Regions from separate parts of the Exiguobacterium sp. EA-TM-5 genome, predicted to be linked through region 2. Evidence: riboswitches for the same ligand, from Rfam matches in the RefSeq annotation. Region 2 holds a riboswitch; the other holds the start of a gene.
What was found. A riboswitch is a leader RNA that binds a small molecule or an ion and turns the genes downstream of it on or off. The one in region 2 is predicted to bind S-adenosylmethionine.
Positions count from the first base shown of each region.

Region 1: linked by a shared signal. The riboswitch ahead of ACV3PA_RS03770 (Na+/H+ antiporter NhaC family protein) and the one ahead of ACV3PA_RS06145 (methionine ABC transporter ATP-binding protein) in region 2 are both predicted to bind S-adenosylmethionine.

Region 1 covers NZ_CM132670.1:714,058-719,731, forward strand. The annotation lists gene ACV3PA_RS03755 (hypothetical protein) at 70-531, shown strand; gene ACV3PA_RS03760 (aldo/keto reductase) at 652-1,464, opposite strand; gene ACV3PA_RS03765 (hypothetical protein) at 1,625-1,828, shown strand; gene ACV3PA_RS03770 (Na+/H+ antiporter NhaC family protein) at 1,869-3,179, opposite strand; SAM riboswitch class I at 3,261-3,365, opposite strand; gene ACV3PA_RS03775 (metal ABC transporter solute-binding protein, Zn/Mn family) at 3,435-4,412, opposite strand; gene ACV3PA_RS03780 (alpha/beta hydrolase) at 4,583-5,572, shown strand; gene ACV3PA_RS03785 (histidine phosphatase family protein) at 5,590-5,674, shown strand, end outside.
Region 2 covers NZ_CM132670.1:1,187,579-1,193,252, forward strand. The annotation lists gene ACV3PA_RS06135 (PLP-dependent cysteine synthase family protein) at 1-892, shown strand, start outside; gene ACV3PA_RS06140 (bifunctional cystathionine gamma-lyase/homocysteine desulfhydrase) at 885-2,051, shown strand; SAM riboswitch class I at 2,109-2,213, shown strand; gene ACV3PA_RS06145 (methionine ABC transporter ATP-binding protein) at 2,291-3,313, shown strand; gene ACV3PA_RS06150 (methionine ABC transporter permease) at 3,310-3,975, shown strand; gene ACV3PA_RS06155 (MetQ/NlpA family ABC transporter substrate-binding protein) at 4,008-4,841, shown strand; gene ACV3PA_RS06160 (MDR family MFS transporter) at 4,921-5,674, shown strand, end outside.

The DNA.
Region 1 (5,674 bases), 470 kb from region 2:
AAATCTGGCTCTTTTTTTGTATAGAACGAATTTAAAAAGGGAATACAGAGTACAGAAGGGAGGGGGAGAATGGAAAACGTACATTTCGTTCGCGTCACGGATGCGGTCTGGGAGTCGTTCGGAAACGATCCCCACATCATCATGGATTGGATTTTATTCATTCATGAGACGCAACCCGATCATGAACAGTTGTTTGCACTTGAACAAACGAACGCCATCTACCATTTAATGAATCAAATCGATATCTATATCGATCAGGAGACGCACTATAATCTGGGTCGAGCCATCATTGGCGAAGAGTTGATCGTCAATGAGGAAAAAGCAGCAATCGTCGGGATTCTTCCCTTACCGCTTCTGATCATTTCTGCTGAAGTGATGCGCAACTTCGATCAACAGGCACTCGCTTCGATTCATGATGAAGCCGGAACACCGGGCGAATTCGAAGACGTCTGGGAACAGTTTGCTGATCTTCGTGCCTATTTTCAAAAGGCGGAAGAAGCAGAAGACACAATTTTGATTTATTACGTATGATCAGCTCTATCCATAAAAAGAGAGACCCGATTCCAAGCCGTGGACTGGAAACGAGTCTCTTTTCATATGAATCAAGATGTTCTCACACTAAAGTTCATCTCTTTTATAGTAACCTTTAACTTAAAAATCGATTTCGTCCGGGTCTGGTCCGAGGCGGACGTCTGTTGCTAGACGATCAATTTTCTCAAGATCATCTGCATCGAGTTGGAAATCAAAGACGTCGAAGTTTTCCGCAATGCGTTCCGGTGTGACGGATTTTGGAAGAGCGACGATGCCGTTGTCGAGGTGCCAGCGTAAGACGACTTGTGAAGGTGTCTTGCCGTGTTTCTCTGCGATTTCCTTGAAATCATTGATTTCGAGGAATTTCCCTTGCATGAGCGGGCTCCATGCTTCGACTTGGATGTTGTGATCTTGCAAGTATTCGTGCAGTTCGTGTTGCGGTAATTGTGGATGCAACTCGACTTGGTTGATCATTGGTGCCATCAAGCCCTCTTCTGCCAATGTATCGAGGTGATGTTCCTTGAAGTTCGAGACACCGATCGCTTTGATCTTGCCTTCTTCATATAGTTCAACCATCGCTTTCCACGCTTCGATATAGCCTTCGACCGGCCAGTGGATCAGGTAGAGGTCAAGATAATCTGTTTCGAGACGTTCGAGCGATTCTGCGAATGCTTCCTTCGTCCGACCGGCACGAATATCATCGTTCCAGACTTTTGACGTTAAGAAGAGATCCTCACGTTTCACGCCGCTTTCCTTGATTCCTTTTGCGACACCGCGCTCGTTTTTGTAGACGGCAGCTGTATCGATATGACGATAGCCGACGCGTAATGCTTCAGCGACAGCAGCAGGTGCTTCTGTCTCTTCATCTACTTGCCAGACACCGAATCCGATTTGGGGAATCGTAATACCATTTGAAAGTTTTGCGTATTGCATGTGTTACTCCTCCTCATAAAACATAGTTTTAGATTTGCTCGTTTAGTTTAGCATGAACGAACGAAGACGTCCGTTTCCATGCTCATGGAGAAATAGAATGCGGTAAAATAGAAGAGAATTCATAAAATCTGACCGTATGTCAGAAAGAGGGGGAGAAAAGATGGCTCAAAAGAATAAAAAGTTATCAAAGGGAGCTTGGCTCAGTATTGGTGCCTTGTTGGTCACACAAGCAGTTAGTCTGTTTCTCAGTGCTCGAAAGTCAGGACGTAATCCATGGGTTTGGGGAGGAGCTGGACTCGTTCAATTTCCACTTCCGGCAATCGCCTATTTGATTTTAGAAAGACAAGCAAAGCAGAAAAAATAATAAAAACAGGTCCGATCATGACGATCGGACCTGTTGTCGATTAAGAAGAAATTTTTTCTTGCTTCGTCGATGTCTTTTTCATGCGTGGGAATCCGAAGAAGATGGCGATTGATCCACAAATGAAGAGTAGGAACGGATAGAACAGATACGGAATCAGTTCAGGAGAAGCTGTCTTCGTCAACTCCGCTGCAATCAAAAGCTGTGCTCCATACGGGATGATGCCTTGAATACCACAAGAGAAGATATCGAGGATACTCGCCGATTTCTTACGATCAACTTCATACGTATCTGCTATTTCAGCTGCTAGTGGTCCAGCGACCAAAATCGAGATCGTATTGTTTGCCGTCGCAAGGTTTGTTGCGCTAACGAGTGCTGCCATACTGAATTCAGCACCACGACGTTGTGAAATCTTGCGTGTCAGCGTCTCTTTTAAGAAAGCAATTCCGCCGTTGAACGTAATCAAGCTGACGAGACCACCCATGAGGAGTGTCAAAATTGAAATCTCAGCCATTCCTAACATCCCTTCGGACATCGAGAGGACGAATCCACTTAAGTCGAAGCTACCGTCGATCATACCGATGATGCCGGTGAGTAACGTACCACCGATGAGAACAAGAATGACGTTGACGCCAAAGATCGCTAGTACGATGACGGCAAGGTACGGAATCAATTTATAGAACTCGAATGCTTTTGCTTCGACGACGTCACCAGAACCAGACACGAATGCGAGTAGGATGACCGTCAAGATGGCAGCCGGGAGAACGATCATGAAGTTCGTTCGGAATTTATCGCGCATGTTCGTTTTTTGTGTCCGAACGGCAGCAATCGTCGTATCGGAAATGAATGACAAGTTATCTCCGAACATCGATCCACCAACGACAGCTGCCGCTGCGATGGCAACATTGATACCTGTCGCTTCATGAATACCGAAGGCGATGGGAGCAAGTGCAGCAATCGTTCCAGTTGATGTTCCCATTGCCATCGAAATGAAGGCGGCGATGATGAACAGACCACTCATGAGGAGCGAGGGAGGCAAGAACGTCAAGGCAGCATTAACGGTTGCATCGATTGCACCGATCGCTTCTGCAGTACCAGAAAACGTACCGGCTAATAAGAAGATGAAGACCATGATCATGATATCAGGATTCCCGGCACCAGTCGCAATCCGTTCGACGGTCTGGTTGATACTCCCTTTCGTTGTGATTGCAGCAAAGATTAAAGCGATCAAAGCGGCGATAAGAATCGGGAATTTGTAAAAGTCGTCATAAAAGATTCCGGCACCGATAAAGAGGACCAGGAATACGACGAGAGGAAGCAGTGCCCATTTGTTAGGCGTAATCGTTTCATTCATTGTTGACACCTCGTTTCTCAAAAATACAAAAAAAGACCCCTTCGCAAGAAAGAAGGAGGTCTTTATAAAATAAAGACGCTCTTCTTATCTCTCAAGCTTTCGCTTGCTGGATTTGGCACAGTACGAATCAAATCGTCCGCTGCCGAAACATCATCGGGCCAGTCCCTCCGTTTCTCGCGATAAAAAGAAGTCATTCAATTGTTGTAAAACACGTTTCTTACCGTACCGCATTGAGTAACGCGTGTCAACTGTACTTTACTGAAGTGCTTGTTTCAATGTCTGGACGTTTTCTTCCATCAATTTGAAATAAGAACTGTTTTGTTGCGTTTTCGTGACCGACTCTAGGTTATGAATCGTCACGGATTCAGCTCCGATTTCTTTTTGGATGACGCGCGCGACCTTCGGGGAAACAGTCTCTTCGAATGCGATATATTTCAAATCATGCATGCGTGCTTCTTTCACTAAAGCAGCCAGTTGCTTTTGTGAGGGTTCATCGGAAGGAGAAATTCCGGCGATTGGAAGTTGCGTAAATCCGTACCGTTCTGCAAGATAACCATAAGCGGCATGCGTGACAAGCAATTCTTTTTTCGATCCGTCAGCGACGGCTTGCTTGAATTGTTCGTCTAACTCATCAGCTTGTTGGTCGAAGGCTTCTAAGTTTTTCTCGAATGTTGCTTTATCTTTTGGTGCTTCTTTTGATAGAGCAATTGTAATCGAACGTGCCATTGCTTTCGCGTTGATAGGATCGAGCCAGACGTGTGGATCATATTTTCCATGATCATGTCCTTCTTCTTCATGCGCATGTTCATCCGTTGCGTGATCATCATGTCCTTCTTCTTCATGAGCGTGAAGCGTAGCATCCGATTCTAGTAAGGTAACGTCTTTACTCGTCTCAATGAAACGGACGTCCGTGCCTTTTAAGCTCTCTTGGATTTTTTTCGAATACGGTTCGAGTGTCGTACCTGTCAAGAGGAATAGGTCACCTTTAGCGATTTCAGTGAGTTGCTTTGAGGTGGGTTCATAAGAGTGAGGGTCTGCTCCAGGTGGGACGATCATCTTGACGCTGACTTGATCACCGCCGATTTCACGAGCAATAGCAGCGGTTGCGAACGTTGATGTATAAACTTCTGTCTGTTTGTTATTTGAAGTCGACGAATCGCTGTTTGAGCCGCAAGCTGCGAGGAGACTTGCACTCGCAAATGCGACCGTTAGAGCGGGAATGACTTTTTTCATTATGTGTTACCTCCGTTTTTAAAACGTAATTGTTCCGATTTGGACTTTTTCACTATAGCGGAACGTACGGGAGGCGTCAAGTAGGAATACCGAGACGTTCGACTTCTTTTAAAACGGGGTAAAAGAGTAATAAAGTGAAGAAACTGGTACGTCTTATTGGAGGTGATCAAGTGAAACGTGAAACTGCATGGCTAATGGGGGGAGCTGCATTATTGACGACGGCAGCAGCGGGAGCAAGCATTTGGAACAATTATGGGGCACTGCTTCGATGGACTGAACCCGCCTTGCCACTCACAGAAAAACAACTCGCACCGCGGACGCTCACCTACAAACAAGTGGGAGACCGCACCTTACAACTCGATCTCTATTATCCGCCAGGAGAAGGACCGTTTCCGGTCGCAATCTACGCGCATGGTGGCGCATTCGTTCGTGGTGAGCGCGAGGACATGTTCTGCTTTAGCCCAATCGTTGATCGCCTACTTGAACTCGGAGTTGCCGTTTGTAGTATCGATTATCGTTTGTTCGAAGACGGCAGTTATTTTCCGGATAACTTGGAGGATGTACGGGATGCGCTATGCTTTTTAAACAAGGAAGCAGAGGATCTCCGTATTCTAAGAGGACGAATGATGGTATGGGGAGACTCAGCCGGAGCTGCACTTATGCTGACGACGGCACTTGCTCCAACTGCTTTCGTCGGGGAGCGCGATGAAGGACACATGCCATTGATCAGTGGTGTCATCGCTTTATATCCACCGACGAATTTTTTATTGTTTAATTTCATTCAGACTTGGATCGCTCACATTAAGTTTTATAAAGGTGGACGGGAAGAATGGCGCAAACTTATGACCCACGTTTCACCCGTGACGCATCTCTCATCAGACGCCCCACCAATCATGCTCCTGCATGGCAAAAAAGATCCAATCGTTCCCTTTTCACAAGCGCTCCATTTCGTTGAGAAGGGAGCCGATGTAGGAGCGGATGTCCGTTTGTTTTCTTTTCCGAATGGTACCCACTCACTTGCTAGTTTTGCACAGACCGAAAATCCATTAAAGATTGAGCGACTGCTCGAACGAATTGAACGATTCACCTGTCAGGTGTTGTTATTGCCACCGCGACAACTTTCAAGTGAAAAACATGATACAATCAGTCATATTTCTTGAATGAAGGAGACAGAGACATGACTGAAATTTGTTTAGTGCGGCATGGTCAGACGGATTGGAACTTAAATGAACGGATCCAAGGAAGAGAAGATATTCCATTGA
Region 2 (5,674 bases):
AAACACACCACTCTACGAGATCACTTCATTCGATTTGCCTGCTGGTACGCGCATTTTGGCGAAGCTCGAATGGATGAACCCTGGGGGCAGCGTCAAAGACCGCCTTGGCATTCAACTCGTTGATGCAGCAATCGAAAACGGACATGTGACACCAGGCGGTACGATCATCGAGCCGACAGCCGGCAATACCGGCATCGGCTTGGCGCTCGCCGCTAAGAAATACGATCTACAAGTCATTTGTGTCGTTCCAGAAAAATTCAGTCAGGAAAAGCAGACGTTGATGCGGGCACTCGGCGCTACCGTCGTCAACACGCCGACTGAACTTGATATGCAAGGGGCAATTGACCGGGCAAAAGAACTCGGTCAGGAAATTCCGAACAGTTACGTTCCGTTACAATTCGAAAACGAAGAGAATCCAGTCACGTATCAGCGGACACTCGGTCCTGAGCTGATTGCAGACTTACCGCACATCGACTGGTTTGTTGCCGGTTGTGGTTCAGGTGGTACGTTTGCAGGAACAGCGGACTTCTTAAAACAACGTCTCGGCACAAAAGCAGCGATCGTCGAACCGGAAGGCTCCGTTTTAAACGGTGGTCCCGCCGGTCCGCACAAGACAGAAGGCATCGGTACAGCAAAATGGCCAAGTCTCGTGCCGCGTGAGCTCGTTGACGAGATTCATACGATTTCTGACCGCGATGCATTTGACGCGGTCCATACACTTGCCGCTCGTGAAGGACTACTCGTCGGTAGTTCAGCAGGTGCAGCGCTCGTTGCTGTCCTTGATATCGCGAAGCGTCACCCCGGCAGTACGATCGTCACGGTCTTCGCAGACAGTGCCGAACGCTACTTAAGCCAACAAATCTTTGAAAAGGTGGACGAAACTCATGCGTAAGAAGACAGCATTGATTCATGGAGGAACAGGTGTCGACCGGGCAACAGGTGCCGTCACACCACCAATCTATCAAACAAGCACATACAAGCAGGATAAAATCGGTCAACTCAAAGACGGATACGAATACTCACGGACAGCGAACCCAACACGGACGAGCATCGAACGTTTGATTGCGGATCTTGAAGGCGGCGCACGTGGTTTTGCGTTCGGTTCTGGTATGGCAGCAATCCATGCCGTCTTCCATTTGCTTGAGTCTGGTGACCACATCGTCATGACAGATGACGTTTACGGTGGAACGTTCCGCTTGATGCAACGCGTCTTACCGAAGTTCAACATCCAAGTGACATTCGTCGATACGACGGATCTTGCAGCAACGGAAGCAGCGATTCAAGACAACACGAAGATCGTCTATGTCGAAACACCGACGAATCCGTTGTTGAAAGTGACAGACATCGAAGCAATCGCAACGATCGCGAAACGTCACGATCTCAAACTCGTCGTCGATAATACGTTCGCAACACCATACCATCAACAACCACTCGCACTTGGTGCAGACATCGTCTTGCACAGTGCGACGAAATACATCGGCGGACACTCGGACGTCGTCGCTGGTCTTGTCGTCGTCAAAGATGATGCGCTCGGCGAAGAACTGCACTTCATCCAAAACTCGACAGGTGGCGTTCTTGGACCGCAAGACAGTTTCTTGCTCGTCCGTGGTCTTCGTACGCTTGGTATTCGGATGGATGCGATCGAAGAAACAGCCCATGATCTCGTTGCGTTCTTACAAGCACAAGACATCGTCTCGAACATCTTCTACCCAGGACTTGCATCGCACCCTGGACATGACATCCAAGCGAAACAAGCGACTGGATTCGGTGGGATGATCAGCTTTGATGTCGGTTCAGCAGCGAACGCAGAAAAACTCGTCGAGGCAACACACTTCTTCACACTCGCTGAGAGTCTTGGCGCCGTTGAGAGTCTGATTTCCGTTCCTGCACGGATGACGCACGCGTCAATCCCAGCAGAGCGTCGGGCAGAACTCGGGATCACAGATGGTCTCGTTCGGATTTCAGTTGGACTTGAGGATGCGGAAGATTTGAAAGAAGACTTAACACGTGCTTTCACGTTCCTCGAAAAAGTTTCTGAAAAAACTGTTTGACAACAAAAATAACCCCTGCTAATATTCAGAATATATTCTACAAACTTAATACCGAAACTCTTATCGAGAGTGGTGGAGGGACTGGCCCGATGAAACCCGGCAACCGCGGATCTAATCCGAAGTGGTGCTAATTCCAGCAGACAAAAGTCTGGGAGATGAGAGCAAATGGTTTTGTGTACTGAAAAGTGCGCGCGTTTGCTCAAAAACGCGCGCACTTTTTTTATTTAGGAGGGACAGTTGTGATTCGTTTACAAGACGTAGGAAAGATTTATCGCTCAAAGCGCGGAGCGGTCGAAGCCGTTGCGAATGTCGACCTGACAATCGAGCGCGGTGAAATTTTTGGAATAATCGGTTATTCCGGAGCAGGGAAATCGACTCTGATTCGCTTGCTTAATATGCTCGAGGCACCAACGAGTGGTTCGATCCAAATCGACGGTGTTGAAATGACATCACTTAAACCAAAAGAATTACGAGGCGTCCGCAAGAATGTCTCGATGGTTTTTCAGCACTTCAACTTACTCTGGTCACGGACTGTTGAAGAAAATATCATGTTCCCACTCGAACTCGGTGGCTTCCCGAAAGCACGCCGCAAAGAACGAGTCGCGGAGTTGATCCAACTTGTTGGTCTGGATGGACGAGAAGGGGCTTACCCGTCACAGTTATCTGGTGGTCAAAAGCAACGTGTCGGTATCGCTCGAGCACTGGCATCGAACCCAGATGTTCTCTTATGTGATGAGGCAACGAGTGCACTCGATCCAAAAACGACGGACTCGATTCTTGAGTTACTCGTCGACATCAATGAAAAACTGAAACTGACGATCGTCTTGATCACACATGAGATGCACGTCATTCAAAAAATCTGTCACCGGGTCGCCGTCATGGAAGCCGGTAAAATCGTTGAGCAAGGACCGGTCGCAGAAGTCTTCCGTCATCCGAAACAAGCGATGACGAAAGAATTCGTCAAACAGTTGACGTCACCGTCAGAAAACGAGTTGACGTTCGCGAAACTCCGCGAACGGTACCCAACCGGTAAAATCGTTCAGTTGACGTTCGTCGGATCGACAGCGGAAAGCCCGATCCTTGCGGAAGTCATGAAAGATTCACCAGTCCTGTTCAATATCATCGGCGGAAACGTTGGTCAATCACAGGAAGGGGCACTCGGTACACTGTTCATTCAGTTGATCGGGGAAACAGAAGCAACACAAGCGGTCATCACGAAGCTTCAAGCCAGTGATGTTGAAGTGGAGGTGGATCACCGATGATTTCATTCTTTGACAACCTAGACTGGGACATGGTGTGGGAAGCGACAGGTAGCACGATCTATATGACGGCAGTCGCAGGTCTCTCGACATTCGTTCTCGGTCTGATCATTGGTTTACTATTATTTGCAACAAACGAAGAATTGTTATTCAAGAACCGGGCGTTCTATTCGATTTTGAGCTTGATTGTCAACGTCTTCCGTTCGATACCGTTCATCATCTTACTGATCTTATTGATTCCATTTACGAAAGCGATTGTCGGTTCGTTCCTCGGACCAACAGCAGCATTACCGGCATTGATTTTTGGTGCCGCACCATTTTACGGTCGGATGGTTGAACTCGCGTTGCGCGAAGTCGATAAAGGTGTCATCGAGGCAGCGGAATCGATGGGGGCGACGAAGTTCCAAATCATCTATAAAGTCTTAATCCCGGAAGCGTTACCTGCTATTGTTTCGGGAATCACGGTCACACTCGTTGCACTTGTCGGTTACACGGCAATGGCCGGAGTAGTCGGCGGAGGTGGACTGGGGGACATGGCCTTCATCGAAGGATTCCAGCGCTCCCAAAACGATGTCATCGTTATTGCGACACTCTTAATCTTAGCGATCGTCTTCGTCATCCAAATTATTGGTGACTTGTTGATTAAAAAAATCGATAAACGTTAATTCAAATTTTATTCATATTGGAGGAATCATTCATGAAAGTTTGGAAAAAATTCGTAGGTACTGCCGCTGTATCCGTTTTAGCAATCAGCCTTGCTGCATGTGGTGAAAAATCATCAGGATCAGGCAGCGATGACAAGACACTCGTCATTGGTGCATCGAACGTACCGCATGCTGAAATCCTTGAACACGTCAAAAAAGAATACGAAGCAAAAGGCTACAAACTTGAGATTCAAAAATTCCAAGATTACGTGCTTCCGAATAAGGCACTCGCTGAAAAAGAAATCGATGCGAACTACTTCCAGCACGTACCGTACCTCGAGCAACAAGAGAAAGAAAACAAATCGTATAAGTTCGCGAACGCAGGTGGCGTCCACGTTGAACCACTCGGTATCTACTCGAAGAAATACAAGTCACTCGATAAGTTGCCAAACGGTGCAACGATCTTAACGAGCTCAAACGTCGCGGAACGCGGACGTGTCTTGACGTTCCTTCAAAACGAAGGGTTGATCAAACTCAAAGACGGTAAAACGACAGACGCGCAACTCGGTGATATCACAGAGAACCCGAAGAAACTCAAGTTCAAGACGAACATCGAGGCATCGCTTCTTCCGCAAGCTTACAAAAACAATGAAGGCGACGCAGTCCTCATCAACACAAACTATGCGATCGATAACGGTCTGAACCCATTGAAAGATGCGATCGCATCAGAAGATGAGTCGTCACCATACGTCAACATCATCGTTACACGTAATGGCGATGAAAAAGACAAGCGTGTCACAGCACTTCTTGACGTACTACACGAAAAGAAAAACCAAGATTGGATTCTCGACAAGTACAAAGGTGCGGTCGTTCCAGTCAGCAAATAAGTTCACCGAAGCCGGCATCCTTCCTATATAATGGAAGGATGCTTTTCATTTGTCTGAAACAGGGGTTAGGGGGAATCATATGCAACGCATTCGTCAACTGCATCCGTTGACACTCGGGGTCTTGTTCGGGACGTTTTTCTCGCGTCTTGGAACGTTCATCACTATGCCGTTCTTCGCCATCTACATGACGACCGTCTTGAAGTTTGATCCGGTCGATGTCGGCTGGGTCCTCAGTATCTCAGCGATTGCCAGTCTCGTCATGAGTTTCATCGGTGGTACATTGTCGGACCGCTACGGTCGTCGGGCGATGATGCTCACTGGAACGATTGGGTTCGCGATCGTCTTCATTGCGCTCGCCCAAGTCGAGACGTTTTGGGCGTTCTTCATTCTGAGTGCCTTGAACGGGGTTTGTCGTTCGATTTTTGAACCATCCGCTCGTGCCTTGATCAGTGATACGACGGACGAAGCGAACCGGTTGTTCGTCTTCAATATCCGTTACGCGATGATCAACATCGCAGCAGCGATCGGTCCGGGAATCGCCTTACTGCTGAGTGCGGGGAACACGTCAGCGACGTTTTACATCACAGCGTTCGTCTATATCGCGTACGGGGTGATGATCGGTATCTTGTTCAAACGCCATCCAATCACTGAGACGCACGGTGGCAAGAAGGTGTCGTTTGGAGCGACGATTCGTCTGTTGCGGACCGACATTGCCTTTACGCTCGCACTTGCGGGTATCATCTTCGGTGTCTTCGGTTACAGCCAGTTCAACTCGACCTTGCCACAGTTTTTGACGGAGACGTCACTGCTTGAAGGCGGGAAGACGCTCTATG